Regions from separate parts of the Kitasatospora sp. NPDC048715 genome, predicted to be linked through region 2. Evidence: riboswitches for the same ligand, from Rfam matches in the RefSeq annotation. Region 2 holds a riboswitch; each other region holds the start of a gene.

Region 1 (9,854 bases), on a different contig from region 2:
CGTCGTACCAGTCGCTGCCGGCGGAGCGCTCCAGCCCGGCGGGGACGAGCCGGGCGGCCAGCCGCAGTCCGGCGGCCTGGGGGAGGCGGTCCGGCAGCAGGCCGCGGCGCAGCGCCTCGGTGGTGCGCGAGATCCGGTCCGCCTCCAGCTGCTTGGCGAGCAGCGGGGCGGCGATCTCGCAGTAGTGGCGGGCCAGTTCGCGCTGGCATTCGGTCGGTTCGGCGGGCTCGTCGTAGAACCAGAGGGCGGCGGCGAGCGGGCCGTCCTCGGCGGTGGCGAGCGGCAGGCCGTAGGCGCCGCCGAGGCCGAGGTGGACGGCGAGTTCGCGCAGCCGGGCGCCGATGGCCGGGTCCTCGGCGAGGTCGCGGGAGTGCAGCCGGGCGGGCCGGTCCCGTTCGCGCAGCAGCCTGGCCAGCAGGCTCTGCTCGGTCGGGACGGTCTCCAGGGCGCCGAGGCTGGCGCGGTCGAGGCCGAAGCCGACCGGCTGTCCGGGGCCGCCGCCGGGCCGCCTGGTGACCAGCACGCCGCGCCGGGCGCCGAGCAGGGCGGCGCCGGAGGCGAGGACGGTGTCCAGGGTGGCGGCCAGGCCGCGGGTGCGGGCGAGCCGCTCGGTGTGCTCGTGCAGGCTGGTGATTTCGGACAGGCGTCCGGCCAAACGGTCCTGCACGGCGGCGGACGGCGCCGTGCGGGCGTCCGTGGTGCCGTCCAGGGCGTCGACGGGGCCGGGCAGGTCCGGCAGGTCGAGGACGGTGAGCCCGCCTGCGCAGCCGGGTTCGCCCGGCTCGGCGGTCGTCGTCGACGGGAGGGCCGTCGACGGGTGGGACTCGTTCATGCCGTCACTCCTGACGCGGTGCTACGTGCCATGCGAAACCCCCAGATACGGCCAATGTGGAGCGAGCACGGCCTTAGGGCGCGTTTCGCCTCGATTCGCTACTACTCGTCATTGATCGACAGCAATGCCACCACTTCTACACAGGCCATTCGGGGCATGTCCAGATCCAGGACGACGCGGTGGCCTGTTCCACATCCATCGCGACCCGGTCGGGGGGCGCGCGGGGTTGGTACGCGCGCCGGTCGGGCCGGGAGGCATGGAGCGGGCCGCGAACGGGCAGAACCGGGAGGACGGCCCGGGCGGCCGTCCGGATCGTATGTCCGTGCCGCCCGTGAGCCGGGCTGGCCGGAACTCTCTCACTCGTACGGTGGAACCAAGCGTGCCCGGGCGGCGTCCATCCGTCGCGTACGGGATTCTCGTTCCAAGGGCTGTGCCGGTACGCGGCCCTTTCATGTCGTGCTCCACACCCGCTCCACGTCGAAGCCGCGCCGCCCGCCCTGCCGCCCGCCCCGCGCCGCGCCGCCCGGGGACCGTGCCGCGGCGGGCCCGCACGGAGGATCCCGACGGACGCCGGCGGGGCGGAGCGAACCGAGCGGTCAGGGAAAGGAACGAGCGCCATGCGTGAGAATCCGAAGGACCGGTCGGAGGAGCGTTCCGCCCGGCTCGCCGCGGCCCTGGCGGCCGCCGTCGACCACCGCTGGCCCGTGGTGCCGGGCGCCGTGCTGCGCGACGGCCGGTGCTCCTGCGGCGACCTGGACTGCACCGTCCCCGGCGCGCACCCCCACGACCCCTCGCTGCTGGCCGCCACCACCGACGCCCGGATGGTGCGCTGGTGGTGGGAGCGGCAGAGCCCGGACGCGCCGGTGCTGGCCGCCACCGGCTCCACGGTCTCGGCGGTCAGCCTGCCCGCGGCGGCCGGCGCCCGGGCGCTGGTCTACCTGGGCGCGCTGCGGCTGCCGCTCGGACCGGTGCTGGCGATGCCGGGCCGCTACGCGCTGTTGGTGGCCCCGTACTCGCTGGACGTGCTCGGTGAGATGCTCGCCCAACTCCCTTGGGTGCCTGGCTCGTTGCGCTATCACGGGCCGGGTGGCTTCCTGGCGCTGCCGCCCGGCGGCGCGGCCGCGGGGGTCCCTCCGGCCGGAGGCCGGGGGAGGGTGCGCTGGGTGCTGGCACCGCGGCCGGGCGCCGGCGGCGGGGTCTGGCTGCCGCAGGTCGGGCCGCTGCTGGGGGAGTTGGTGGAGGCGGCGGTCCGATTGGACAGCGGACGTTCGGCCTACTGAGGACCGCGGGTGCCGGGCGGGGCGCCGGGGCCGTCCGCGGGGCGGGTCCGGGGCCTGTGCGCGGGGCGGGTCCGGGGCTTGTGAGAGGGCTCGCGCCGGGGCCTCCGTCGGGGCCGTCGCCGGGGCGTTCCGGAAAAACAAAAGATCCGGCCGCTGGCGACGGGGGATGCACCAGCGGCCGGACTCTTTAGACAGTAACAAGGATCTGCGCCCGCGCCAATTTCCAAGACGCCCTCCACGCCCGGAAATTGCGCGTTCACCGCGACAATGTGACGCGTATCACGCGGATCCTGCGCGCTTTAGTTCAGGGTGACCTGACGGTTCACCAGGTTCGCGCGGGCGCGCCGCTCCTCGGCGGTCAGCGGGGTCCCGTCGGCGAGCACGGCGGCGAGCCGCTCGGCGAACTCGGCGGCCGGCTTCTCGCAGTCGGCGGCGGTCATCGCGAGCGGGAGGTCCCACACCGGGACGGTCAGGCCGTGCGCGCGGAACGAGCCCACCAGGCGGGTGTCCGCGCCGAGCGAGGCCTCGCCGGCCGCGTTCAGCCGGGCCAGCGCGTCCAGCAGCTGCTCCTCCGGCACGGTCATCACCCAGCGCAGGTGGTTCTTGTCCGGAGTGCCGCACCAGTAGGCGGAGTCCACGCCGGCGAGCTTCTCGGTCGGGATGGCCGAGGCGTTGGCGCGCTCCAGGGAGGCGGCGACCTCGCCGGTGGCGGCCTCGGCGTCCTCCAGCCAGAACTCGAAGCCGGTGTGCACGGTGGGCGTGAACGCGGCCCCGGCGTCCAGCAGGTCCTGCAGGCGGCGCCCGCCCGGGACGGTCCGGCGGGCCGGCACCGGGCTGCCCGGCTCGGTGGCCAGGGCCAGCTCAAGGGCGTCCGCGAGGTCGCGGCTGAGGTCGCCGGAGGCGGACTGGGTCTGCAGGCCGAGCAGGATCGAGCCGTCCTGGCGGCGCAGGGCCGGCCAGGCCAGCGGCAGCACGGTGGCCAGGGTCACCGACGGGACGTCACCGGTGGCGCCGTCCGCCACCCCGGCGGCCAGCGTCAGCGGCACCGTGGCGGCGGGCACCAGCTCGCGCAGCGCCACCCAGTCGGCCTCGCCCGACAGGCCCTCGAACGGGCGGTGCACCAGCTCCTGCACCGCGTGCGAGGCCTCCCGGCCGTGACACGCCTTGTACCGGCGGCCGGAGCCGCAGGGGCAGTCCTCGCGGGCCCCGACCACGGGGATCTCGCCCGTGACGGCGGTGGTGGACTGGCGCTGCGGCGCCTTCTTGGCGGCCTTCTTGCCCATGCTGCGGCTCTCCCGGAAACGGTGGTCCTGTGTTCCGGGAAGCCTAACGACACATTCCCCGCGCCCGGCTCACGCGCTACGGGCATCGCCCCCGGTGCGCCGGGCGTGCCGGGCCCGGGCGGGCAGCGCCGCCCAGACCGTGACCTCGCCGGGGGCGTCGCGCACGCCCCAGTCGCTGGCCAGCTGGTCGACGATGCTCAGGCCGCGGCCGCCGCGCGAGGTCAGCGAGGGACTCGCGGGCAGCGGCCGAGTGGTCGCCCCGCCGTCCGTGACCTCCAGGGTGAGCACCCCGTCGGCGTGCATCTGCCAGCGGACCAGCACGCCGCCGTCCGGCTCGTCCGAGCCCTCGGCGGACTCCCGGCCGCTCGGTGCGGGTGCGGCGCGCGTCCCGGACGGGACGCCGACCAGCACCTGCCCGAGCACCTCGGCCCGGCCGCTGCGGCCCAGGGCCGGCAGCGGGCCGAGCGGACGGGCGTATCGACAGGCGTTGCTCAACAGCTCGGAAAGGATCAGAACAGCATCATCGATGACCGGTTCCGGTATCTGCCGGTCACCCAGATCTCGACGCAGTCGGCGCCGTGCGACCCCGACACTCGCTGGGCCGTGCGGCACTGCCATGGTCGATGAAGTCGGCACTTCACGCGCCACCATCAACGCCACCCCCGGACCTCCTTCAGCGTATGCCGAGGGAGAGATGCCCCTTGGTAATGCGTCGGAAACGAGCACCGGACGATCCCGCGAGCCCATTTCGAGTGCGGCGACCGACGGTCGACATCAGGTCATTCCGTGCTCACCCTCTGTCGCCCGGATGCAAGAATTCCGGCAATTTCGCGCAAGGAAGGTTTGACTGCCGACCAGAGTGGTCGGACCGGAGTGGTCGGACCGGGGTGATCGGACCGGGAGGATCCGACCGGGCCGACCGGACGCAAGTGACCGGACGGGGCGACCGGTTCGGGGCGACCGGTCGGGCGGGTGCGGCCCCGGGCGCGTCGGCGGATCACCGGCCGAGCTGCGCCAGCACCTCCGCGGGCCGGTTGGTGATGATCGCGGACACCCCGAGCTCCAGGCAGAGCTCGACGTCGGCCGGCTCGTCCACCGTCCACACGTGCACCTCGTGCCCCAGCTCGCGCAGCCTGGTCACCAGCTGCGGGCGGGCCCGCACCAGCTCGATGCCCGGGCCGGCGATCCGCGCCCCGCCCGGCAGCGGCGAACCCTCGCGCAGCCGGCCGAGCAGCGGCAGGGTCCGCTCGAACAGGAACACCCGCCGGTACTGCGGCGCGGCGGCGGCCACCCGGTTCAGCGCGATCGAGGAGAAGCTCATGATCCGGGCGGACGGGCGGTCGCCGCCCCGGGTCGCGCCGATCCCGAACCGCTCCAGCGTCCGCAGCAGCTCGGTCTCCACCCGGCCGCGGAAACGCACCGGGTGCTTGGTCTCGATCGCCAGGTCCACCGGGCGGCCGCACTCCACCACCAGCTCCAGCAGCCGCTCCAGCCGCAGCACGCCGCGCAGCTCCGGGTCGACGCTGGGGCGGCCGGTCTTCCAGGCGCCGAAGTCGTAGGCCTCCAGCTCGGCGAGGGTCATCGCCGAGACGGTGCCCCGGCCGTTGGAGACCCGGCCGATCCGGCGGTCGTGCACGCAGACCAGCGCGCCGTCGGCGGTGACCCGGACATCGCACTCCAGCGCGTCGGCGCCCTCGTCGAGCGCGCGCCGGTAGGCCGCGAGGGTGTGCTCGGGCAGGGCGTGGGAGGAACCGCGGTGGGCGATCACCTGGACGGACGGCACGGTGCGCGCCGCCGGCGAGGACAGGTCTGGGCTGGTCACAGGCCCAACGATAGGCGGCACAGGTGAAGCGCGGACAAAGACGGCCCCAACCTGTGGGGCCGTCTTCCTTCCCGCGGGGCCGTCCCGGCCGGGCCCGCGGGGCCGGGCCGCCCCCGCTTCGCCCGGTGCGGGGCGGCCCGCTCAGTGCCGGTCGGCGCGGCGGGAGAGCGGGGTGAGCGCCCAGGTGACCAGGGCGGGCACCAGGAAGGCGAACAGCGAGGCGGAGGTCCACTCCTGCGGGGTGAAGTGCAGCGACTCCTGGGCCGAGGTCCAGAAGTCCGTCCACCAGCCGGCCACCTTGGTCGGCGCGATGAACTGGTAGACCGCGAAGCCCAGGGCCCACGGCAGCAGCATCGGCCAGCGGGACGGCGCGTCGGCGGAGAGGTTCCAGCCGCGCCGCCCGGCACCGAGGAAGTAGTCCACCACGAGCACCGCCAGCAGCGGCACGAACACCGAGCCGATCAGACCGAGGAAGCCGTAGTAGGTGTCGGTGAACTCGTCGATCCGCAGCGCCAGCACGGTGGTCAGCGCGCCGATCGCGCCGGAGAGCACCCGGCGGTCCACCTTCGGCAGCAGGTTCTGCACCGACATCGCCGTCGAGTACACGTTGGCGAAGGACTGGTCCGTCTCGCGCAGCACCAGCACCAGCAGGAACAGCCAGCCGGCCCAGACCCCGAGGAAGGAGTCGAAGATCCGGTTCGGATCGCCGTCCGACTGCAGCAGCGCCATCAGGCCGAGCACGTAGCACCAGACCTGGGCGATCGTGTAGCCGGAGAAGCTGCCCCAGAACGCCGAGCGCGGGGAGCGCGAGTGCCGGGTGTAGTCGGCGGCCAGCGGGACGAAGGAGACCGACACGGCGATCATCGCGTCGGTGGCGCCCAGGAAGCCGTGCCAGTTGCCCGCCCCCGGGTCCGGCACGCCCTGGCGGCCCAGCTGGACGGTGAAGTACACCATGGCCACCGCGACCGCCCCGGCCACGAAGCGGCGCAGCACCGCGATCGAGCCCAGCGGCCAGATGGTCAGCGCCGTGGTCAGCGCGCCCGCGAGCAGGACGAACAGCCAGCGGTAGCCGGTGGTGTGCGCGACGGTCTGCGCGCCCGCCGAGATGGTCAGCAGCTCGAACACGCCCCAGCCGATGCACTGCACGATGTTCAGCACCGTCGGCAGGTACGACAGCCGGGTGCCGAACAGCCCGCGCAGGTTCGCCATCGCGGGGGCGCCGGTGCGGGCCCCGATCAGCGAGGCCACGCCGAGCATCGCGGTGCCGACCGCCGTACCGACCGTGATCGCGGTCACCGCGGCGGCCAGCGACAGCTCGCTGCCGGGGGCGCCGAGCACGGTGGCGGCGGTGGAGAAGCCGATCAGGCTGACGCCCAGGTTCATCCAGAGCGCGAAGTGGTCCCGGAAGCGCAGCGTGCGCGGCGGCTCGGTGTCCAGCACCAGGGGCGCTTCGACGTGCTCGGGGCGCTCCAGGACGGCGGTCGCGCCCGCGGCGGAGGCGTCCGCACCGGGGGCGGGAACGTTCGCGCCCGAAGAAGAGGATGGCGAAGCAGGCGGCATGGCCGATACTCCCTACGCCGGCATTACCCGGACAGGTTCCGGCGGTCAGCGCCCCCTCGACCGTCCGTCACTCGTGTGGCGTACGGTCGACATGCGCACTCTCAGCCTGGTGGGTCCAAGCTCCCGCGTGTCAGTTTGGAGCGACAGGCTAACCGGCACGGGGGCGAACGCCCAAGGCCGAGGGTGCGCGGTCCGCATCGCGGGACGCCCGGCGGGGGAGGGGAGCCTCGGCCGTCGGTGCCGGCGTCGGTGCCGGTGTCGGGTGTCGGCGTCTGCGTCGGCTAAGGATTCTTATGAGTTCTTCAGAGGGGTCCTTACGGCAATCGAATCGACAGTGCGAAAAACTATGGTCCTTGGTTCTGCCAGCTATGGAGGTCGTCCGTGAGCACCGAGCGCGAGGTTGGGCCCACCGGGCCGCAGGGGGAGCAGCCCGCCGGGCCGGGGGCGGCCGAGTCCGCTTCCGAAGGCCCCGCTCAGGGCGGGCACCAGCCGACCATGGCCTTCCGGCGGGTGCCCGAGCCGGAGTCGGGCGCCGTCGAGGCCGCCCCCGTCGAGGCGGCACCGCCCGTCGACGCCGTCGCGGCCGAGGGTGTCCCGGCCGAGGGCGGGCACAAGCCCACCGTCGCCTTCACCAAGGTGCCCGCCCCGGAGGCCCCCGCGGCCCCCGCGGCGCCCGCCGCCGAGCAGCCGGCCGTCGACCCGGTCACCGGCTACATCGACGCGCCGCCGCCGGTCCTGCCGCCCGCCCCGCAGGCTCCGGCGGCCCCGCCCGCCGCGCCCGCCCAGGCCGCGGCCCCCGCCGCCCCGGCGCTGCCGCCGGCCGACAACCCGTACGCCACCCCGACCCACGGCGTCCCGGCGGCCGGCACGCACGAGGGCTACGGCGCCGCTGCGGCCGCCCCCGTCGCGCACGAGGGCTACGGCGCCGCCCCGGTCGCGCCCGCCGTCCCCGCCGCGCACGGCCACCACCCCTTCGGGGCCGGTCAGCCGCTCGGCGGCTGGGGCCCCACCCACGACTCCACCTCCGGCGGCGCGGGCTACCCCGGCGGCCCGGCGGGCCCGTTCGGCTACCCGGCGGACCACCCCGGCGGTCCGGTCGGCCCCGGCGGCCCGCGCAAGAAGCGCGGCGGCCTGGTCGCCCTGATCGCGGCCGTCGCGCTGGTCGCCGGTGTCGCCGGCGGCGTGCTCGGCGTGACCGTCACCGACAACACCGACCGCGGCAGCTCCGCGAACGACCACCGCAGCACCACCGTGCAGGCCAGCGACACCCAGAAGAACGAGCCCGCCCCCGGCTCGATCGCCGCCATCGCGCAGAAGGCGCTGCCCAGCGTCGTCACCATCAAGGCGCAGGGCAACGGCGAGTCGGGCACCGGCACCGGCTTCGTCTTCGACACCGAGGGCCACATCCTCACCAACAACCACGTGGTCGCGCCGACCCTCAACGGCGGCAAACTGACCGTCAAGTTCGCCGACGGCAGCTCCTACAGCGCCTCGGTGCTGGGCCACGCCGAGGGCTACGACGTCGCCGTGGTCAAGATCGACAACCCGCCGAAGAGCAAGCTGACCCCGCTGCCGCTGGCCGACTCCGACAAGGTCAACGTCGGTGACGCCACCGTCGCGATCGGTGCGCCGTACGGCCTGGAGTCCACCGTCACCAGCGGCATCATCAGCGCCAAGGACCGCCCGGTGGCCTCCGGCGACGACACCGGCTCGCAGGCCTCGTACATGAACGCCCTGCAGACCGACGCCTCGATCAACCCCGGCAACTCCGGCGGCCCGCTGCTCGATTCCGGCGGCGCGGTGATCGGCATCAACTCGGCGATCCAGTCCAACGCCTCCGCCAACGGCCGGGCCGGCAGCATCGGCCTGGGCTTCGCCATCCCGATCAACCAGGCCAAGTGGGTCGCGGACACCCTGATCAAGACCGGCAAGCCGGTCTACGCCAAGCTCGACGTGCTGCGCAACGACGACTACAAGGGCGACGGCGCGCAGATCCAGACCAAGGACATCCAGGGCCAGCCGGCCGTCACCCCCGGCGGCGCGGCCGACAAGGCCGGCCTCAAGCCGGGCGACGTCATCACCAAGCTCGGCGGCGTGCCGATCGACAACGGCCCGGCCCTGGTCAGCCGGATCTGGACGCACAAGCCCGGCGAGACCGTCGACGTCGAGTACACCCGCAACGGCCAGACCTTCAACACCAAGGTCACCCTCGGTCAGCGCGAGGGCGACCAGTCGTGACCCCCGCCCGCACCGAAACGTGTGCGCCGAACCCCGCCGGACCCGTTAGGCTGACCTCCGCCTGGAGAGCTGCCCGAGCGGCCTAAGGGAACAGTCTTGAAAACTGTCGTGCGGTGACCCCGTACCGTGGGTTCGAATCCCACGCTCTCCGCCGGTAGGAGAACCACCTGCTCAGGGCGGGTGCCGAGTTCGCTCGGCACCCGCCCTCGGTGTTTCCCGGGCGGTCGCGGGCGCCGGCCTCGGAACCGTCGTGGAACGGATGCGGGCGGCCGGGTTGACCCTGACACGGTGGCAGGGGATGGAGTGGGCGCATCATGTTGAACATCGGAGACTTCGCCAGCCACGGCCGGGTGTCGGTACGGATGCTGCGCCACTACGACGCGATCGGGCTGCTGCGGCCCGCCCGGGTGGACCCGGTCAGCGGGTACCGCTCCTACGAGGCGTCCCAACTCGCCCGGCTCAACCGGGTGATCGCGCTCAAGGAGCTCGGCTTCACCCTGCAGCAGGTGCGCGCCGTGCTGGACGAGCAGGTGGACGCGGCCGAACTGCGCGGCATGCTGCGGCTGCGGCGGGCCCAGCTCGCCGAGGCGATCGCCGCCGACGAGCTGCGGCTGGCCCGGGTGGAGGCGAGGCTCCGGACGATCGAGAGCGAGGGGACCATGTCCGCACACGATGTCGTGGTGAAGCGGGTGCCGTCCGTCCGGGTGGCCCAACTGGCCGGTGCGGCCGCGAGTTACGAGCCGGAGGACATCGGCCCGGTGATCGGGCCGCTGTTCGCCGAACTGTGCCGGAGGCTGGCCGCGGCCGGGGTCGAGGCGGCCGGCCCGTCCGTCGCCCGC
Region 2 (9,854 bases):
CGCCGCCGAGCCCGTGCTGCCCACCACCCGGGCCTACACCAGCTACCTGCTGGCCACCGTCTACGGCGGCTCCTTCGCCGAGGCGGTCGGCGCGGTGCTGCCCTGCTACTGGATCTACGCCCGGGTCGGCGAGGCGCTGCTCGCCCAGGGCTCGCCCGACCCGCTGTACAGCAAGTGGATCGCCACCTACGGCGACGAGGCCTTCCAGTCGGTGGTCCGGCGGGTGCTGGCGCTCACCGACCGGCTCGGTGAGGAGCTGTCCGCGGCCGAGCGCCGCAAGGTGGTCGAGCACTTCGTGACCACCTCGCGCTACGAGTGGATGTTCTGGGACGCGGCCTGGCGCGGAGAGCGCTGGCCGGTCTGAAGCCGCGCGGGTGCGTCCGCCGGTCGTCCGCCGTCCGCACGGCACCTGTACGACGGGCGGACGACGGGCGGGCGGTGCCGGGTCAGCCGGTGACGAAGTAGCCGGTCAGGTCGGCGACGACGTTCACCGGGCCGCCGTGGTTGAAGACCGAGTAGGTGCCCCCGCCGGTGACCCCGGTGGTCACCGAGTTGGCGACGGTCTGCCCGGGTTCGACGTTCACGGTGGAGGTGTTCGGCGGCTGGCCCCCGCCCGGGAACACCGTGAGGTGGCCGGAGTCGGTCACGTCGGTGATCGTGACGTTGGCCTCGACACCCAGCACGTTCGGGACGGAGCCGTCCGCGGGCACGGCCTGGACGGCCGTGGTCGCCCCCTGCTGGAGCTTGCCGCCGGTGATCCGGGTGTCGAGGTTGCGGACCGGCGTCGTGAGCGCGCTGAACAGGCCCCTTCCGGACGGCCCGTAGTAGCCGACGACGTCGACGATCACGTGCACCCAGCCGGCGCGGTTGTAGACGTCGATCCGCCCGTCCGCGCCGACCGGCACCACGACCTGGTTCGCGACCGTCGATCCCACCGGGAAGTTGACGTTCGAGCCGTAGGCGGGCCGCTGCGTCCCGCTCGGGTACGCGGTCAGGAAGCTGTCCCAGGAGCCGTCCGTGGTGGTGACGTTGAGGACCACCGAGGTGGCGTCCGCGGTCCCCAGCTCGGGGCGGGCGACCTGGTAGCTGCGCACCGCGTCGCCGCCGAGCCGCCCGGTGCCGTCGCTGCGGCTGTCGGCGATCCGGGTCGGGGTCAGCGGGCCGTACTTGTCGGGCGCCGCGGTCCGGTAGTACCCGACCACGTCGAGCACGACATGGGCGGTGCCCGCGTTGTTGTAGACGTTGATCCACGGGGCGCCCCGGCCGACCGGACCGACCGCGATCGTGACCAGGTTGGAGATGGTCTGGCCGGCCTTGAAGTTGATGCTGGAGGTGGCGGGCTTGGTGCCGGCCGGGCCGGCCTTGGCGGCGAGCGTGACGAAGCCGTCGGCGGTCGGGTCGGTCACGGTGAGGTTGACCACCACGGCCGTGGCGTCGGTCGGCACGGCGGAGCCGCAGTACATCGGCGGGTGGCTGCCGCAGCGCTGCGACACCGGGGTGCTGTAGTACTCGCCTTCCTTGAGCGGTCCGAAGTGGTCGTGCGACGGGGTCTGGTCGTAGGAGCGGGTGTCCAGGATCCGGGTCGGGGACATCCCGACGAACCCGGCCGGTGCGGTCACGTCGGCGGCAGCGGTCACGGCCGCCGGTGCCGCGGCCGCCGGGACCGCGGCGAGCGCCGCCACGGTCAGGTTGAGCGCCGCGAGAGCGGCTGTGGACACGGCTGTTCTGGCCCGCATGATCAGGTTCCCCCCTGGTCGATGGCACCGGACGGGCGTTCTTCCGGCACTGGTTGGACGCTTGGGAACGCCGGGGGTTGTACGCCGCCGGACGAATTCTCGGGGGTCACCCGGGGGGTCGGGCTCGGGGTGATCTCGGGGTTCTCTCCGGGCCGTTGGGCCTCGTTCCGGCACTCGCGCCACCGTACGATCGAAGTACCGAAAGCAAGCGGGATGCGGCACCGGACGGCGGCCGACCCGAGGGGAGAAGAGGAACCGACATGGCTGAGCTCTGGAAGTCGCTGCCCTCCTGGGTGCGCAACATCGTCATCCCGGTGCTGGTCCTGGTGCTGGCCTGGAACATCGTCGCCTTCGTGTTCGGCGTCGTCGGCGCCCTGCTCTCGATCGTGATCAAGCTGCTGGTGGTGGTCGGCATCGCCGCCGCCGTGGTGGTCCTGGTGAAGAAGGCCGCCAAGAGCTGACCCACCACCCCGTAACGCCGCCCTGAGGCCCGGCCCCCCACGAGAGGGGGACCGGGCCTCGGCCGTTCTCCGGTATCCGATCGGCTACTGGTTGCGGTAGTAGCCGAAGAGGTCGACGACGACACCGGTCGCTCGACGGGGCGGGGTGACCGGCTCGTGGGGCGCTCTGGACCTGCGGCGATCGGCTCGCTACGGTGTTGGGCGTCGTGTGCAGGCAACACCGCCTGCGACGCGGGAGCTCGGAGCACCGGGCTGAGAGGACGCTGACCGGGACGTCGACGGACGGACCGACGGCTGCGTCGACCGCAGGAACCTGACCGGGTAATGCCGGCGTAGGGAGTAGAGGTCAGATGACCACGTTCGAAGCACAGCCGCAGTCTGCCCAGGGCGCCCCCAGCAGCGAGCGCACCGGCTACCCGACCCCGGCCTGGCGCAAGTCCTACCGCGAGGGGTCGCGTCCCGACCTGCGCGTTCCGTACCGCGAGGTGCGGCTCTCCAACGGCGGGTCCGTCCCGCTGTACGACACCTCCGGCCCGTACACCGACCCGTCCTTCGAGCCCGACGTGCGGCGCGGCCTGCCCGCCCTGCGGGACGCCTGGATCCGCCAGCGCGGCGACGTCGAGGAGTACGACGGCCGCGAGCCGCGCCCCGAGGACGACGGGATCAAGCACACCTCGCCGCGCGGCGGGAACCTGCGCAACCTGGACGCGGTCTTCCCCGGCCGGCCGCGTCGCCCGCTGCGCGGTCGCGGTGGCGTCGCCGTCACCCAACTCGCCTACGCCAAGCGGGGCTTGGTGACGCCGGAGATGGAGTTCGTGGCGCTGCGCGAGGGCCTGGCGCCGGAGTACGTGCGCGCCGAGGTGGCCCGCGGCCGGGCCGTCATCCCGGTCAACGTGAACCACCCGGAGGTGGAGCCGGCCGTCATCGGCACCAACTTCCTGGTGAAGATCAACGCCAACATCGGCAACTCCGCCGTCACCTCCTCGATCGAGGAGGAGGTGGAGAAGATGACCTGGGCCACCCGCTGGGGCGCGGACACCGTCATGGACCTCTCCACCGGCCGCAACATCCACACCACCCGCGAGTGGATCCTGCGCAACTCCCCGGTGCCGATCGGCACCGTGCCGCTCTACCAGGCCCTGGAGAAGGTGGACGGCAGGGCCGAGGAGCTGAGCTGGGAGGTCTACCGGGACACGATCGTCGAGCAGTGCGAGCAGGGCGTCGACTACATGACCGTCCACGCCGGCGTGCTGCTGCGCTACGTCCCGCTCACCGCGCGCCGCAAGACCGGCATCGTCTCGCGCGGCGGCTCGATCATGGCGGCCTGGTGTCTGGCCCACCACCAGGAGAACTTCCTCTACACCAACTTCGAGGAACTCTGCTCCATCCTGGCCTCCTACGACGTCACCTTCTCGCTCGGCGACGGCCTGCGCCCGGGCTCGATCGCGGACGCCAACGACGAGGCGCAGTTCGCCGAGCTGAAGACCCTCGGCGAGCTCGGCCGGATCGCCCGCGAGCACGACGTCCAGGTGATGATCGAGGGCCCGGGCCACGTCCCGATGAACAAGATCAAGGAGAACATGGATCTCCAGAAGGAGATCTGCGACGAGGCGCCGTTCTACACCCTCGGCCCGCTGACCACGGACGTCGCCCCCGGCTACGACCACATCACCTCGGGCATCGGCGCCGCGATGATCGCCTGGTGGGGCACCGCGATGCTCTGCTACGTGACCCCCAAGGAGCACCTGGGCCTGCCCAACCGGGACGACGTCAAGACCGGTGTGATCACCTACAAGATCGCCGCCCACGCCGCCGACCTGGCCAAGGGCCACCCCGGCGCCCAGGCCTGGGACGACGCCCTCTCCGACGCCCGCTTCGAGTTCCGCTGGGAGGACCAGTTCAACCTGGCCCTCGACCCGGAGACCGCCCGCGCCTTCCACGACGAGACCCTCCCCGCCGAGCCCGCCAAGACCGCGCACTTCTGCTCGATGTGCGGCCCGAAGTTCTGCTCGATGAAGATCTCCCAGAAGATCCGCGACGAGCACGGCGACGGTTCCACCGCCGTGGACACCGAGTTCGACGCCGAGGCCCTGGCGGGCATGGCCGAGAAGTCCGCCGAGTTCGCGGCCCAGGGCAACAAGGTCTACCTGCCCCTGGTCGACTGACCCGGGACGCCTGGGCGCCGCCCCGATCACCTCGGGGCGGCGCTTCGCCGTCCTCGCCGTCCTCGCCGTCCTCGGCTACTTCTCGGCGTCGCCGAAGACCATGCGGTGTCCGCGCGCGGTGTCCATGTACTCACGGACGCGGTGGATCAGCCCGTCACGGAGTTCGAAGACCAGGCAGTAGTCATTGGCGTAGTGATTGCCGTTGGCGAGCGTCGCGGTCATGGTCTCCTCCACGATCACGCGCTCGCCGTCGGCGTGGAAACCGTGGAAGGTGACGTCGACGTCCCTGACGAACAGGCGGGAGAAGTCCTCGGCGAGGAAACGCGTGATCATTTCCCTGCCGACCATGTGACTGGGGCGGTCCAGCGCGGTGGCCGTCGCGTTTCCCGGAGGTGCCAGCCACTCGGCGTCCTCGGTGAAGACCGCGGAGATCTGGTCGGCGTCGTGGCCGGCGAACGCCTTCCAGGCGGCCCGGACGATGTCGTGGCTGCTCATCGGGGTTCGGTCGGGACGGGTGCCGGTCCGGGCGCGGCCGATGAAGCGGCCTCCAGCGTGCGGCGGATCACCGCCGAACCGTGCTCGACGGACTCGGCGATCGGTGCGGCCAGCGCGTCGGGCAGGACATCGGTGTGCCACACGAATCTCGTCCGGCCGCCGGCCTCCGGAAGGGCCTGCATGGACGCGTGGTGGTGGGACGGATGGAGGCTGCCGCCGACGACCGTGTAGGCGACCCGCATCGCCTCGTGGTCGAGGTCGACGAGCCGTTCGAACACGATCGTGCCGTCGGCGAAGGTGACGGTGCGCGTGTCCGAGCTCAGCCGGGTGTCGGTGACGAACCCGGGCGCCAGCCGCTCGTGCACCGCGCCGTAGTCGCTGAGCACCGACCACACCGCCTCGGGGCGGGCATCGATGACGATTTCCTTGTGGATCGAGGCCATGGGTGATCGACTCCTCGTCAGGCCGAAGCGATGCAGAACGGGTGGCCCTCGGGGTCGGCGAGAACGGTCCACTCGCCTTCGCCGGGCTGGAACTCCGGCTTGGTCGCCCCCGCCGAGAGCAGCTCCTTCACCGTGACCTCGGGATCGGCCACCGTGAAGTCGAGATGGGCGTGCTTCGCGGCGTCGGGCCAGCCGGGCCCCCGGTAGCCGGCGACCCGCTGGAAGGCCAACCGGACCGGCCCCCTGCCGAGTTGGACGAAGTCGTCGTCGGCCTGCCCGAGGTCCCAGCCGGTGACCTTGCGGTAGAACTCGGCGAGGGCCCGGGGATCGGCGCAGTCGATGGTGATCGCGGTGAGCTCCGCGTGAACGGCCATGGATGGCTCCCTTCGTGTCATCACGTGAGCCCCAGCATCCGGGGCAATGGCGCCGGAGGTCTTGAAGATCCTTGCGGGCCGTTCTGTCGTACCCGGCGGATACCGTTCGCGGCATGCTGTCCGCATCGACCCTCGCCGCCCGGCCGGAGTTCACCGTGGCCGTGGTGGGGTGCCGCTCCGACCACGCCCGGTGGTCGCAGCCGGAGACCCGCGACGACCACCGCCTGGTGCTGGTGCGACGCGGCAGGTTCCGACGGTCGGCCGACGGCGCCGACATCGATCTGGACCGGACCACGGCCTACTTGGGCGCGCCCGGCGAACAGGAGCGCTTCGCCCATCCGGCCGGCGGCGACGTCTGCACGTCGGTCAGCTTCGAGCCCTCCCTCCTCGGGCGCCCGCCCGCCGCGACGACGGTGTATGTCGACGCGCGCGTCGATCTCGCCCACCGCCGTCTGGTGGCCGCCGCGGCCACCGGCGACATCGACTACGCGCTGGCGGAGGAACTGCTCCGCCTCGTCGCGGCCGCGGCCGGTGAGCCGACCTTCCGCTCCCGGCCGGCCGACCGGGCGCTGGCCGCCGCGGCGCGCGGGGCGATCATCGAAGAGGCCCCGGAGGCCGGAGGGCTCTGCGCACTGGCCGCGCTGCTGGAGGTGTCGCCCTACCGACTGAGCCGGGTGTTCTCCAGGGAGACGGGCGTCTCGCTGACCCGCTACCGAAACCGCGTGCGCGTCACCCGGGCCATGGACCGGATCGCCGAGGGCGAACCCAGCCTCGCCGCCCTGGCAGCACAGCTCGGCTTCGCCGACCAGGCGCACCTGACCCGCATCGTCCGCGAGCACGTGGGACACACACCGACGGTGCTGCGTCGGCTGCTTGCCCCGGTTCGCGCCCGCCATGAGCCGACGGGCCGATGAACATGCCGCCGTGGGTCACGCGGGCTCGGCGGCGAGCAGGTCGGTGGTGCGGTCCGCGGTGAGCACGCCGAGGATGTAGCCGTCCTCGTCGACGACGGGCCAGACCGCCAGGTGCTTGATCCGCATGGCGATCGCGGCCAGGGTCAGGCCCATGGTCGGCCAGGCGAACGGGCCGCGCTGGTGGGTGGTGGCGCTGATGGCGGTCCGCTCGGTGTACCAGGAGCGGGTGAGGAACGGGTGGAGTCCGGTGCGGGTGACCAGCCCTTCGCACCGGCCGTCGTGGCCGCGCACGAGGAGGTAGTCCAGGTGGGCGCCGCGGAGGATGTCGTCGGCCCGGTCGACGGTGCTGTCGTCGGCTATCTGGTAGTCGCAGGGTTCCATGGCGTCGGCGACCGTGAGGCCGTGGCCGGGCCGGGCGGGCTGGGGCGAGTGAGTGGTCACGGGCGAGTGAGTGGTCACGGCGTTCACCGTTCCCGTCTCCGGCCGCCCGCCGGGGCGGGGTCTGCCGGGCTGTCCTGCACCCAGAACGAAGCCGGAACGGGGACCGGGATACGTGATGCCCTGGATGCCTCCGAGGCTACTCCTGCGGTGGTCGGCCCGGCGGAGGCTACGGCGGAGTAGCGTGGGGAGCAACCGAGGACATTTCGGACACCGGCATCAGCGTCGACGTCGCCCTGGGTCATGACGGGTCCCTCGTGGACCGGACGGGCGGCCTCAGATGATGCCGATCCCCCTTCCCATTCCTTCCTCCCCCGGGCCGTGGACGGTGCCCGGTGCCCCGTTGCTGCCGCGCTTGGAGCTGGAGCCGACGATGTCGCGGGAGGGTGTCTTCGACGGGGCCTGGTGGCCGCGTTCGAACGAGGTCCTCGCCGAACTGCCGGACCTGATCACCGCGCTCGGCGCCCACTTCGGGCGCATCCTGCGGGTCGGCCTCGACACCGAGGCCTGGGACGGTGTGCCCCGGTCCGTCGCCGCGAACGGCCTGATGGTCAGGATCAACTGGTTCGCCGGCAGCGACGGGACGATCAGCGTCACCCGGGGCCTCCAGGACCACTTCCTCCTGCTGGTGGTGCCGCCCGGCACCGACGAGACGACGGCCGCCTCGGCGATGGCCGGAGCCTCCGCGACGGGGAACCACACCCCGGCGGCGGAGCTGCTGCTCGGCCGGCCGGTGGTCGTCGTCGCGCCCGGCCGGGTTCACGGCTGAAGCCGTTCTCCATCGATGGAGAACACCGGTGGGATGAAGTCGTCGATGGAGAACACCGGTGGGATGAAGTCGTCGAAGAATCTTCGCGGGGAGCGATGAGTTTCCGGGACGCCCGGGGTCTACCCCTGTGCAAGCGACGGACGTGACCACGGAGGAGATCCCGAGATGACCGAGAACCTGGGCGAGCTGACCATCACCCGCGAGCTGCCGGGCGCCCCGGCCGCCGCGTTCGAGGCGTACTTCGAGCCGGAGCAGTTCGTCCGCTTCTGGGGTCCGGTCGGCACCCACGTGCCGCTGGAGACCGTGACCGTCGAGGCGAAGGAGGGCGGTCGCTACGACAGCACCATGGTGATCGACGCGACCGGCGACCGGTACCCGCTGAAGGCCGAGATCACCGAGATCCGGGTCGGCGAGTTCTTCGCGATGGTGGAGGAGGGCTCGGGCATGCGCTCCACCCTCACCTTCACCGGGCTCGACGGGGGCGGCACCCGGGTGGTGCTGCACCAGACCGGGGTGCCGGAGATGTTCCGCGGCCCGGAGGCCGAGGCGGGGCTCAACTCCAGTTTCGACCGGCTGGTCGAGCACCTCGCCGGCCGGAACTGACGGGCGCGGCGCTTCCGGCGTGCCCGCCCCGGGCCACCCCCGTGGGCCCGGGGCGGGGGCGCGGTCCGTTGGCCGCGCTGGGGGCGGACGGTCAGTTGGCCGCGTCCTGGGGGTACCAGCGGAGCTCGACGGTGTTGCCGTCCGGGTCCTGGACGTAGACGGAGGTGGCGGTGCCGCGGGCGCCGTAGCGGGGGACGGGGCCCTCCAGGACGGTGAAGGTGCCCGCGTCGATGACCTCCTGCCAGTCGAGGGGCTCGACGGTGAGGCAGAAGTGGTCGACGTTGGACTCGTGCCGGGGGCCGTGGGCCAGGTCGATGATGGTTTCGGCGCTGACCCGGATCGACGGGAAGGACACCTTGCCGGCGCGCCACTCGTCGACGCGGACGGGCTCCAGGCCCAGGAGGCCGGCGTAGAAGGCCAGCGAACGCTCGACGTCGGCGACGTTGAGGACCAGGTGGTCGAAGGCTACGACGCGCATGGGTGATCGGCTCCGCTCGGGTGGGGCTGTCGGGGACGGGTTCAACGATCCTCTCGGCCGCGCGGGTGATCAATGCGCGATCGCCGTAGGATCGTTGAGCCGGATTCAACGATCGAGGGGCGGGGCGGGATGCTGGAGCGGTTGGAGATCGAGGTCTTCCTCGCGCTCGCCGGGGAGCTGCACTTCGGCCGGACCGCGGAGCGGCTGCACCTGACCACCGGGCGGGTCAGCCAGGTGGTGAAGAAGCTGGAGCGCCGGATCGGCGGGCAGTTGTTCGACCGCACTAGCCGGTCGGTCCGACTCACCCCGGTGGGGCGGCAGTTGGCGGACGACCTGGTCCCGGTGGTGGCGGCGATGGAGGCGGCGCTGCGCCGGGCGGAGGACGCGAACCGGGGCGTCACCGGGGAGCTGCGGGTGGCGTTCCTCGGCGAGTGGACGGCGCCGGTGCTGCTCAAGGCGGTCGCGCTGTTCGGCGAGCGGCACCCGGACTGCCGGGTGGACGTGCGGGAGGTGCAGCTCTCCAACTCCCGGGCGAGCCTGGTGGACGGTTCGATCGACGTCCTGATCGCCTCCTACCCGTTCGACGGCATGGCCCGCGGGCCGGTGCTGCTGACCGAGCGGCGGGTCCTGGCGGTGGCGGCCGGGCACCCCTTGGCCGGCGAGCGGTCGGTGTCGCTGGAGGTGCTCGCGGACCATCCGGTGGTGCAGTACCCGGAGGTCACCTCGGCGGGCTTCAAGCGCGACCGCACCCCCGGCCGGACCCCGTCCGGCCGCCCGGTGCCCAAGGGGCCGTCCGGCGGCACCTTCTCCGAGATGCTCAGCCTGGTCGCGATGGGCCGCGGCGTCCTCCCGGTCGGCGAACACTCCCGCCGCTACTACCCGCGCCCGGACGTCGCGTACGTGCCGATCCACGACGCGCCCCCGATCGAGCGCGGCCCGGTCTGGCTGGAGAGCAACACCACCGCCCGGGTCCGCGCC
Region 3 (9,854 bases), on a different contig from region 2:
TTCGGCTCGGTCGCCCGCCCGGTGCTCGCGGGTTCGTACGCGGGGCTGCACGCCGCCAATGAGTCGCCCGTCCCGGGCCTCTACCTGGTCGGCGGCAACGCCCACCCCGGTGGCGGCCTCGCCCGCGTCGGCATGTCGGCCTGCATCACTGCCGGGCTGATCGGCCCGGCGTAGGGCCCGGCGGCCCGGCCCGGTCGGCCTCGGCTGCCGGGCCCCTGCCGGGTCAGCCCTGGTGCCAGGTGTTCTGCTGCTGCTGGTAGCCGTAGTTCTGGTCGTACGCCGGCTGCTGCGGGATGCCCTGGACCTGCGGGTCGGGCTGCGGCTGCCACTGCTGCTGGGGCTGGGCGTTCGGGTCCCAGGTCTGCTGGTGCTGCGGCTGCTGGTAGCCCGCGTACGGGTCCTGCTGCTGGTCCTGCTGCTGCGGGTAGCCGCCGTACGGGTCCTGCTGCTGGGGGTAGCCGCCGTAGGACTGCTGCTGCTCGTAGGCGTAGGCGGGCTGCTGCTGGGTCTGCCACTGCTGCTGGTCGTAGCCGGACTGGTAGGCGGCGGCGTACGGGTCCTGGTGCTGCTGCTGGACCTGCGGCTGCTGCTGCTCGTAGTACCCGGGGGCGTAGACGCCGTCCTGGGCGAGTTCCTGCATCTCGAAGGCGGCGGTCTGCTCGACCGCGGGCACCTCGTCGGGCACCTCGACGGGGACCGGCGCGGAGGCCCGGGTCTCCTCGACGGCGCTGACCTCGCCGACCCGCTTCCTGGCGACGGCGACGGCCGCCACCGCGGCGGCGCCGCCGGTCAGGGCGCCCAGCAGCGGCACCTTGGCGAGCGGGCCGGGCAGGCTGCCGTCGGCCTTCCGCAGGGACCAGCCGGCCTGGTGGCCGCGCTTGACCGCGAGGGTGACGAAGGTCTGGCCGACCGCGAACAGCGCGGCGCCGGCCCCGATCACCACGACCGAGCCGAGGACCATCCCGGCGGCCACGCCCAGGAAGCCGGCCAGGGCCAGGGCCCGCCAGTGCAGCGGCGCCCGGTTCTGCAGCAGCACCTCGGCGACCAACCAGAGCGCCACCACCGCCAACGCGGCGTACAGCAGCAGGTATCCGATGCCCATCCGCCCGCTACCTCCAGTCGCGTACCCGCGCTCGTGCGCCGCGCGTGTGCGGCGACTGTACCGGTTCAACGGCCGGGGTACCGCATCGCGTTCCCACCGCCCCGGACGGCGGCCGCACACGACCGAGCCCGTCACCGTCGGTGCGGTGACGGGCTCGTGAACACCCGGCGTCGGCGCTGCGCGGGCGCGGGCCCGGCCCGCCGGTCAGCGCTGGTGCAGCCCCAGGTTCTGGTAGATCTCCAGCGTCGCCGTCGAGTGGTTCAGCGTGATGAAGTGCAGACCGGGCGCGCCCTCGGCGAGGAGGCGCTCGGCCATCGCCGTGGCGTGCTCCATGCCGATGGCCCGCAGCGCCGCCGGGTCGTCGATGGCCGCCCGCAGGCGGGCCTCCAGGTCGGCGGGGAAGGCCGAGCCGCTGAGCTGGGGGAAGCGCTCCAGCTGCTTGGCGTTGGTGACCGGCATGATCTCCGGGATGATCGGCGTCTCGCAGCCGGCGGCCGTGACCCGGTCGCGCAGCCGCAGGTAGTCGTCCACCTCGAAGAACATCTGGGTGATCGCGTAGTCGGCCCCGGAGCGGATCTTCGCCACGAAGTGCCGGATGTCCTCGTCCCAGTCGGTCGAGCGCGGGTGCATGTTCGGCGAGGCCGCGACGCCGACGCAGAAGTCGCCGATGCCCTTGATCAGCTCCACCAGCTCGTACGCGTAGGTGACGCCCTCGGGGTGGCTGACCCACTCGCCCATCGGGTCGCCGGGCGGGTCGCCCCGGACCGCCAGGACGTTCCGCACGCCCTGGTCGGCGTACTGGCCGATGATGTTGCGCAGTTCCGCGATCGAGTGGTCCACCGCGGTGAGGTGGGCGACCGGGGTCAGGGTGGTCTCGGTCGCGATCCGGCCGACCATGTTGACGGTGCGCTCGCGCGAGGAGCCGCCGGCGCCGTAGGTCATACAGACGAAGTTCGGGTCGAGCGGTTCGAGCCGACGGATGGCGTCCCAGAGTTTCTGCTCGCCGACCTCGGTGCGCGGCGGCATGAATTCGAAGGAGAAGGAGCGCTTTCCGGCCGCCAGGAGGTCGCGCACCGTCAGTGCGCGATCCGTTCTCGTGGAAGCGATACCGAGTGCCATGCTGGCAGGCTATCCGGCGTTCGAAGGGGCCGGACAACCGTATTCCACCTATTGAGACAAGAGATGGAAGAGGTTCCGGTTCACCCCGGCCCCGTCCCGCGGCGCCTCCTCCGGGCCCCCCGCGGGGCCGCTCGCACACCCGTTCCCAGCCGCACCGTTACGCTTGCTGCACCCCAGAGAACCAGCGGAGCCCCATCGTGACCTCGTCCAGCACCCGGCCGGCCAACCCCAGTGCGGCCAACCCCATTGACGTGGAGGACGTCCGCACCCGCGTCAACGCGGCGCTCGCCGCGTTCATGGACGGCCAGTCCGTGCTGCTCGACAAGATCTCGCCCCGGCTGGCCCCCGCCGCCGACGCGCTGCGCGACTTCCTGCTGGACGGCGGCAAGCGCCTGCGCCCGGCCTTCTGCTACTGGGGCTGGCGCGGCGCCGGCGGCCCGGCCGGGGGCGCCACCGGTGAGGCGATCGCCAACGCGGCCGCCGCCCTGGAGCTGCTCCAGGCGAGCGCCCTGGTGCACGACGACCTGATGGACCGCAGCGACACCCGCCGCGGCCTGCCCTCGGTCCACCGCCGCTTCGAGGCGCTGCACCGGGACAGCGGCTGGCGCGGCGACCGCGAGCAGTACGGCACCTCGGCCGCGGTTCTGCTCGGCGACCTGCTGCTGATCTGGTGCGACGAGCTGTTCCTGCGCTCCGGCCTGGAGCCGGCCGCCGTCCTCGCCGCCAAGCCGGTGTTCGACCTGATGCGCACCGAGGTCATGCTCGGCCAGTACCTGGACGTCCTGGAGCCGGTGGCCGGCGACTCGACCGACGAGGGCGCGCTGGACCGGGCGCGGACGGTGCTGCACTACAAGTCCGCGAAGTACACCATCGAGCGGCCGCTGCAGGTGGGTGCGCTGCTGGCCGGCGCCGGGCCGGAACTGGTCGAGGCCTACGGGGCGTTCGGGCTGCCGCTGGGCGAGGCCTTCCAGCTGCGCGACGACCTGCTCGGCGTCTTCGGGGACCCGGCCGTCACCGGCAAGCCGGCCGGGGACGACCTGCGCGAGGGCAAGCGCACCCTGCTGGTCGCGCACGCGATGCGGGGCCTGCCGGCCGCCGACGCCCGGCACCTGGACGAGCGGCTCGGCGCGCCGGACCTGGCGGCCCCGGAGGTCGCCGAGCTGCGCGCGCTGGTCGCCCGCAGCGGCGCGCCCGAGCTGGTGGAGCACCGGATCGAGGAGCTGATGCGGCAGTCGCTGGCCGCGCTGGAGGCCGCTCCGCTCGCCGACGACCGGGCCCGTACGGTGCTGCTGGCCCTGGCCGAGGCCGCCACCGTCCGCAAGTACTGACGGACGGCGACGGCCCCGGGGGCCTGCGGGCCCCCGGATCCCGCTGATCCGGGCCGGTCAGAGCGCGGCGCGCACCCGGCGGGACAGCTCGGCGGCGGCCGCCCGCGGATCCGCCGCGGCGGTGACGGCCCGCACCACGACGATCCTGCGGGCACCGGCGGCCAGCACCTCGTCCAGGTTGCCGAGGTCGATCCCGCCGATCGCGAACCACGGCCGGTCGGTGTCCTGCTTCGCCGCGTACGAGACCAGGCCGAGGCCCGGGGCCGGGCGGCCCGGCTTGGTCGGGGTCGGCCAGACCGGGCCGGTGCAGAAGTAGTCCGTACCGGGTTCGGCGATCGCCGCGTCCACCTCGGACTCGGCGTGGCAGGAACGGCCGATCAGCACGTCCTCGCCGAGGATCGCCCGGGCGGCCTGCACCGGCAGGTCGTCCTGGCCGAGGTGCAGCACGTCCGGCCGGGCCGCGTGGGCGACGTCGGCGCGGTCGTTGACGGCCAGCAGCTTGCCGTGCCGGCGGCAGGCGTCGGCGAAGACCTCCAGGGCCTCCAGCTCCTGCTTGGCCTCCAGGCCCTTGTCCCGCAGCTGGACGATGTCCACCCCGCCCGCCAGCGCCGCGTCCAGGAACTCGGCGAGGTCGCCCTGCTCCCGGCGGGCGTCGGTGCACAGGTAGAGCCGGGCGTCGGCCAGCCGGGTACGCAGCGTGTCCGCCGCCATCAGATCAGCATCGCCTGGGCGCGGCGCTTCACCTCGGTGCCGCGGTTCTCCCGGAGCGCCTGGATCGGGCTGCCGGGCAGCGACGGGTCCTCGGTGAAGAGCCACTCCAGGATCTCCACGTCGTTGTACCCGCAGTCCCGCAGGACGGTCAGGGTGCCGGACAGGTGCTTGACCAGGCCCGGGCCGTCGATGAACGCCGCCGGGACCTGCAGCGACTTGTTCGGCCCGCGCCGGACGGCGATCAGGCCGCCGTTCTTGACCAGGTCACGCACCTCGGTGACCCGGACCCCCCACTGCTCCGAGATGTCGGGCAGGTACATCCAGTCGGTGACCAGGGCTTCAATCTTGCTTTCGATCTCACTCACGCCACCAGACTGCCACCTCCGCGGCCCACCGCGCACCAGGCACTACCCCGCGACGGCCGACTTCAGCGGCACCGCCGGGTCGCCCGCCCGGGCCGGATCCAGGGCCGTACCGCGCTCGATCAGCCTCCGCCCCTGGGTGAGGTCGCGCGGCCGGTCCACGGCCAGCAGCGCGCTCGGCACGCCGTCGCGCAGCCAGAGCACCGACCAGTCGCCGTCCCGCGGGGAGCCGCGCCACAGCAGCTCGTCGCCCTCGGCGTGCCGGCCGGCGTACTGGACCATCCGGCCGAACTGCTCGGACCAGAAGTACGGCACCGGGTCGTAGGCCGGCGCGTCCGCGCCCAGGACGGCTGCGGCCACCGCCTCGCCGGACTGCAGGGCGTGGTCCCAGTGCTGGACGGCCAGCCGGGCCCCGGCCCGGGCCGAGGGGTAGCTGACGCAGTCGCCGGCCGCGAACACGCCGGGCACCGAGGTGCGCAGCCGCCCGTCCACCACGACGGCGCCGGCCGCGTCCAGCTCGACCCCGGTTCCGGCCAGCCAGCCGGTCGCGGGGCGGGCCCCGATGCCGACCACCACCTCGTCGGCGGGCAGGTGCGAGCCGTCCGCCAGCAGCACCGCGCCGGGCTCGACGGCGGCCACGCCGACCCCGCAGCGCAGGTCGACCCCGGCCCCGGCGTACCAGGCGGCCATCGCCGAGCCGACCTCGGTCGGCAGCGCGCCGGGCAGCGGCGCCGGGCCGGCCTCGACCACGGTCACCTCGCAGCCCGCCGCGCGGGCCGCGGTGGACACCTCGGCGCCGATCCAGCCCGCGCCGACCAGCACCAGCCGCAGCCCGGGGCGCAGCAGCGCGCGCAGCGCCAGGGCGTCGTCCAGGGTGTGCAGCAGGTGCGCGCGCTCGGCCCCGGGCAGGGCCCGCGGAACGGCGCCGGTGGCGATCACCAGCGAGCCGTACGGGAGGTCGCCGCCGTCGGTGTGCAGCACGCCGGGGGTCAGGCCGGTGGCCCGGCGGCCGGTGAGCAGCTCGATGCCGAGCTGCCCGTAGTCGATGTCCAGGGCGGTGGAGTCGGCCTTGCCGAGCAGCACGTCCTTGGAGAGCGGCGGCCGGTCGTACGGCGCGTGCGGCTCCTCGCCGACCAGCACGATCGGCCCCTGCCGGCCGCCCTGCCGCAGCTTGAGGGCGCACTGCGCCCCGGCCAGCCCGGCTCCGACGACGACCACCTGATCCGTTCCGCTCAGCTCTGCCACGCCCGTCACTGTACTCAGCGCGACGCGGCGGCCTGCGGGCCGTCCGCCCGCTGTACGGGCCTTCGGCCGGGCCGACCCCCGGCGTTAAGGTGGGGGCACCACACGGGAGCCCGGCGCACCGGGCTGAGAGGCGGGCTGGCACGGCCTGCGACCGTCCGAACCTGATCCGGGTCATACCGGCGAAGGGAGAAGAGCAGCTTTGTCACGCTTGCCATCAGGCGCCCACGCCGACGTGCTGGTGATCGGCGGGGGCGTCATCGGCCTCGCCGTCGCCTGGCGCGCCGCGCAGCGCGGGCTGCGGAACGTGATCGTGGTCGACCCCTCCCCCGGCGGCGGGGCCGCCGGGGTCGCGGCCGGGATGCTCGCCCCGGTCACCGAGCTGCAGTACGGCGAGGAGCCGCTGCTGCGCCTCGGGATGGCCTCGAACGAGCGGTACGCGGCCTTCGCCGCCGAGCTCTCCGAGGCGAGCGGCGGCCGGGACACCGGCTACCGCCGCTGCGGCACCGTCGCCGTGGCGCTGGACTCCGACGACCGCGAGGAACTGCGCGAGCTGCACGCCTTCCACCAGCGGCTCGGCCTGGACTCGACCTGGCTGACCGGCCGGGAGGCCCGCAGGCTGGAGCCGATGCTCGCCCCCGGCGTGCGCGGCGGCCTGCACGTCGCGGACGACCACCAGGTGGACCCCCGGCGCCTGCTCACCGCCCTGGCCGCCGCCTGCGAGAACGCGGACGTCCTGCTGCACCGCGCCGAGGCCGTCGAGCTGCTGGTCGAGGACGGCCGCGCGACCGGCGCCCGGCTCTCGACCGGGGAACGGGTGGGCGCCGGGCAGGTCGTCCTCGCCGCCGGCCCGCACAGCCACCGGCTGCCCGGCCTGCCCGACGGTGTGCTGCCCGCGATCCGCCCGGTGAAGGGGCAGGTGCTGCGGCTGCACGTCCCGGACGCCTACCGCCCGTTCCTGTCCCGCAACGTCCGCGCCGTCGTCCGCGGCCGGCACCTGTACCTGGTGCCCCGGGAGAACGGCGAGCTGGTGGTCGGCGCGACCACCGAGGAGCAGGGCTACGACACCACCGTCACCGCCGGCGGGGTGTACGAACTCCTGCGCGACGCGCACGAGTTGGTCCCGGGAATCACCGAACTCCCGCTGCTGGAGACCTCCGCCGGGCTGCGCCCCGGCTCGCCGGACAACGCCCCGCTGCTCGGCCCGACGTCACTGCCCGGGCTGGTCGCCGCCACCGGCCACTACCGCAACGGCGTGCTGCTCACCCCGGTGACCGCCGACCTGCTCTCCGAGTACCTGGCCACCGGTGAAGTCCCCGAAACGGCAAGGCCGTTCACGCCCCTGCGCTTCTCCCCCGAACCCCCCGCTGCGAAGGCCTCCGCATGACCGACATCGCCCCGAACGAGATCACCCCGAACGAGATCGCCCTGACCGTCAACGGCGAGCCCCGCCGGGTGTCCGCCACGACCACCCTCGCCGAGGTGGTGGCCGCCGTCAGCGCCGCCAACACCGGTGTCGCCGCCGCGCTCAACGAGGCCGTGGTGCCACGCGGTTCGTGGCCCGGGACGGCGCTGGCCGGCGGCGACCGGATCGAGATCCTCACCGCCGTGCAGGGAGGCTGAACCATGGCCGACGACCTTCTGACCATCGCCGGGACGGCCTTCTCCTCCCGGCTGATCATGGGCACCGGGGGCGCCCCCAGCCTGGAGGTCCTGGAGCGCGCGCTGCTCGCCTCCGGCACCGAGCTGACCACCGTCGCCATGCGCCGGGTCGACGCCACCACCCAGGGCTCCGTGCTCGACGTACTGACCCGCAACGGCATCCGGGTGCTGCCCAACACGGCCGGCTGCTTCACCGCCGGCGAGGCCGTGCTGACCGCCCGACTGGCCCGCGAGGCGCTCGGCACCGACTGGGTCAAGCTGGAGGTGATCGCCGACGAGCGCACCCTGCTGCCCGACCCGATCGAGCTGCTGGACGCCGCCGAGACGCTGGTCGACGACGGCTTCACCGTCCTGCCGTACACCAACGACGACCCGGTGCTGGCCCGCAAGCTGGAGGACGTCGGCTGCGCGGCCATCATGCCGCTGGGCTCGCCGATCGGTTCGGGCCTGGGCATCCGCAACCCGCACAACTTCCAGCTGATCGTGGAGGGTGCGGGCGTCCCGGTGATCCTGGACGCGGGCGCCGGCACCGCCTCCGACGTGGCGCTGGCGATGGAGCTGGGCTGCGCCGCGGTGATGCTCGCCTCCGCGGTGACCAGGGCTCAGGACCCGGTGCTGATGGCCGAGGCGATGCGGCACGCCGCCGAGGCGGGCCGGCTCGCCCACCGGGCCGGCCGGATCCCGCGCCGCTTCCACGCCGAGGCCTCCTCCGCGATGGCCGGCCGGGCCGACCTGGACACCCGCGAGCACCCCGCGTTCTGAACCGTCGCGCATGTCACAAGCCGGTCCCGGAGGCGGTGTCCTCCGGGACCGGCCGTCCCGGGCGGCTCTAGACTCTCCGAGTGGACATGGCACTGCACGACCCCTTGATCGGCGCCCTGCTCGACAACCGGTACCGGGTCGAGCAGCGCGTCGCGACCGGCGGGATGTCCACCGTCTACAAGGGCACCGACACCCGTCTGGACCGCGTGGTCGCACTCAAGGTGATGCACCCTTCGCTGGCCGGCGACGAGGGGTTCACCGCCCGCTTCATCCGCGAGGCCAAGGCCGTCGCCAAGCTCACCCACCCCAACGTGGTCACCGTCTTCGACCAGGGCGCGGACGGCGGTCACGTCTTCCTCGCCATGGAGTACGTACCCGGCCGCACCCTGCGCGACCTGCTGCGCGACCGCGGCGCGCTGTCCGTCCGGGCCGCTCTGGACGTGCTGGAGCCGGTGCTGGCCGCGCTCGGCGCCGCCCACCGGGCCGGGCTGGTCCACCGCGACGTCAAGCCCGAGAACGTGCTGATCACCGACGGCGGCCTGGTCAAGGTCGCCGACTTCGGCCTGGTCCGGGTGCTCGGCACCGCCGACGGCGCGCCCACCTCGACCACCACCGCCACCGGCGGCACGGTCATGGGCACCGTCTCCTACCTGGCCCCCGAGCAGATCCTCCCGGACGCCCCGACCGACCAGCGGGTGGACGTCTACGCGGCCGGCATCCTGCTGTACGAGATGCTCACCGGCCGCCGCCCGCACACCGGCGACAATCCCGTCCAGGTCATGTACAAGCACCTGCACGAGGACGTCCCGGCCCCCTCGCTGGTCGCCCCCGCCGTCGGCCCCGAACTGGACGCGATAGTGGCCGGCGCCTGCGCCCGGTCCGCCGACGCCCGCCCGTACGACGCGGTCGAGCTGCTCGCCGCCCTCCAGCGGGTGCGCCGCACCCTCACCCCGGCCGAGCTGGACGCCGAGCCGCCGGCCTCCACCCGGCCCGGCCCGCGCTACCCGACCACCGAGCCGACCTCGGTGGTCCAGCCGCTGCCGCGGCCCGCCGACGCCCCGCCGACCGAGCGCACCAGCGTGCTGGACATGCCGCCGGAGCTGATGGACGAGCTGCTCGCCGAGCCCCGCCCGTACGACGAGCCGACCCCGGTGCAGCGGCGCCGGCCGGCCACGCCGCGCCGCCGTCTCCCCCGCGGGCCGCTGATCTGGACGGCCGCGGTGGCCGCCCTGGTCCTGGCGATCGGCGGCGCCACCTACGGGATCTCCGAGGGGCTGTACGGCGCGGTGCCGGGCGTGCTCGGCAAGGACCGGGCCGAGGCGCAGCGGGTCCTGGACAAGGAGGGCCTGCACGGCAGGTTCGTCGAGGTGTTCAGCGAGTCCGTGCCGTCCGGGCAGGTGATCTCCGTGGATCCCGGGGTGGGGGCGCGCACCCGCAAGAGCGACAGCGTCACCGTCACCGTCTCCAGGGGCCCCAAGCGGATCGCGGTGCCGGACCTCGCCGGCAAGAGCTCCGCCGACGCCGCCTCGGCCCTGGCCGGCGCCCAGCTGACCAGGGGCGGTGTGA

The links. Region 2 has a riboswitch for thiamine pyrophosphate ahead of thiC (phosphomethylpyrimidine synthase ThiC). Riboswitches for the same ligand answer to the same signal wherever they lie in the genome.
Region 1: linked by a shared signal. The riboswitch ahead of ACGFSC_RS01165 (cytosine permease) and the one ahead of thiC (phosphomethylpyrimidine synthase ThiC) in region 2 are both predicted to bind thiamine pyrophosphate.
Region 3: linked by a shared signal. The riboswitch ahead of thiO (glycine oxidase ThiO) and the one ahead of thiC (phosphomethylpyrimidine synthase ThiC) in region 2 are both predicted to bind thiamine pyrophosphate.

What each region holds. Positions count from the first base shown of each region.
Region 1 covers NZ_JBICVH010000001.1:238,841-248,694, forward strand. Annotated here, with positions in the region: gene ACGFSC_RS01140 (PP2C family protein-serine/threonine phosphatase) at 1-832, opposite strand, end outside; gene ACGFSC_RS01145 (bifunctional DNA primase/polymerase) at 1,450-2,112, shown strand; gene ACGFSC_RS01150 (DUF5926 family protein) at 2,412-3,395, opposite strand; gene ACGFSC_RS01155 (ATP-binding protein) at 3,465-4,046, opposite strand; gene ACGFSC_RS01160 (glycerophosphodiester phosphodiesterase family protein) at 4,393-5,217, opposite strand; gene ACGFSC_RS01165 (cytosine permease) at 5,359-6,777, opposite strand; TPP riboswitch at 6,770-6,914, opposite strand; gene ACGFSC_RS01170 (trypsin-like peptidase domain-containing protein) at 7,159-9,015, shown strand; tRNA gene ACGFSC_RS01175 (tRNA-Ser) at 9,079-9,166, shown strand; gene ACGFSC_RS01180 (MerR family transcriptional regulator) at 9,330-9,854, shown strand, end outside.
Region 2 covers NZ_JBICVH010000021.1:25,207-35,060, forward strand. Annotated here, with positions in the region: gene tenA (thiaminase II) at 1-364, shown strand, start outside; gene ACGFSC_RS33705 (hypothetical protein) at 447-1,718, opposite strand; gene ACGFSC_RS33710 (DUF5326 family protein) at 1,997-2,197, shown strand; TPP riboswitch at 2,419-2,553, shown strand; gene thiC (phosphomethylpyrimidine synthase ThiC) at 2,548-4,362, shown strand; gene ACGFSC_RS33720 (nuclear transport factor 2 family protein) at 4,438-4,857, opposite strand; gene ACGFSC_RS33725 (SRPBCC family protein) at 4,854-5,300, opposite strand; gene ACGFSC_RS33730 (VOC family protein) at 5,318-5,674, opposite strand; gene ACGFSC_RS33735 (helix-turn-helix transcriptional regulator) at 5,788-6,588, shown strand; gene ACGFSC_RS33740 (CBS domain-containing protein) at 6,604-7,029, opposite strand; gene ACGFSC_RS33745 (DUF5994 family protein) at 7,310-7,795, shown strand; gene ACGFSC_RS33750 (SRPBCC domain-containing protein) at 7,961-8,398, shown strand; gene ACGFSC_RS33755 (VOC family protein) at 8,490-8,876, opposite strand; gene ACGFSC_RS33760 (LysR family transcriptional regulator) at 9,006-9,854, shown strand, end outside.
Region 3 covers NZ_JBICVH010000018.1:29,973-39,826, forward strand. Annotated here, with positions in the region: gene ACGFSC_RS30240 (NAD(P)/FAD-dependent oxidoreductase) at 1-174, shown strand, start outside; gene ACGFSC_RS30245 (hypothetical protein) at 224-1,102, opposite strand; gene metF (methylenetetrahydrofolate reductase [NAD(P)H]) at 1,307-2,221, opposite strand; gene ACGFSC_RS30255 (polyprenyl synthetase family protein) at 2,419-3,549, shown strand; gene thiE (thiamine phosphate synthase) at 3,607-4,260, opposite strand; gene ACGFSC_RS30265 (Rv2175c family DNA-binding protein) at 4,260-4,625, opposite strand; gene ACGFSC_RS30270 (FAD-dependent oxidoreductase) at 4,668-5,876, opposite strand; TPP riboswitch at 5,960-6,072, shown strand; gene thiO (glycine oxidase ThiO) at 6,076-7,251, shown strand; gene thiS (sulfur carrier protein ThiS) at 7,248-7,487, shown strand; gene ACGFSC_RS30285 (thiazole synthase) at 7,491-8,288, shown strand; gene pknB (Stk1 family PASTA domain-containing Ser/Thr kinase) at 8,375-9,854, shown strand, end outside.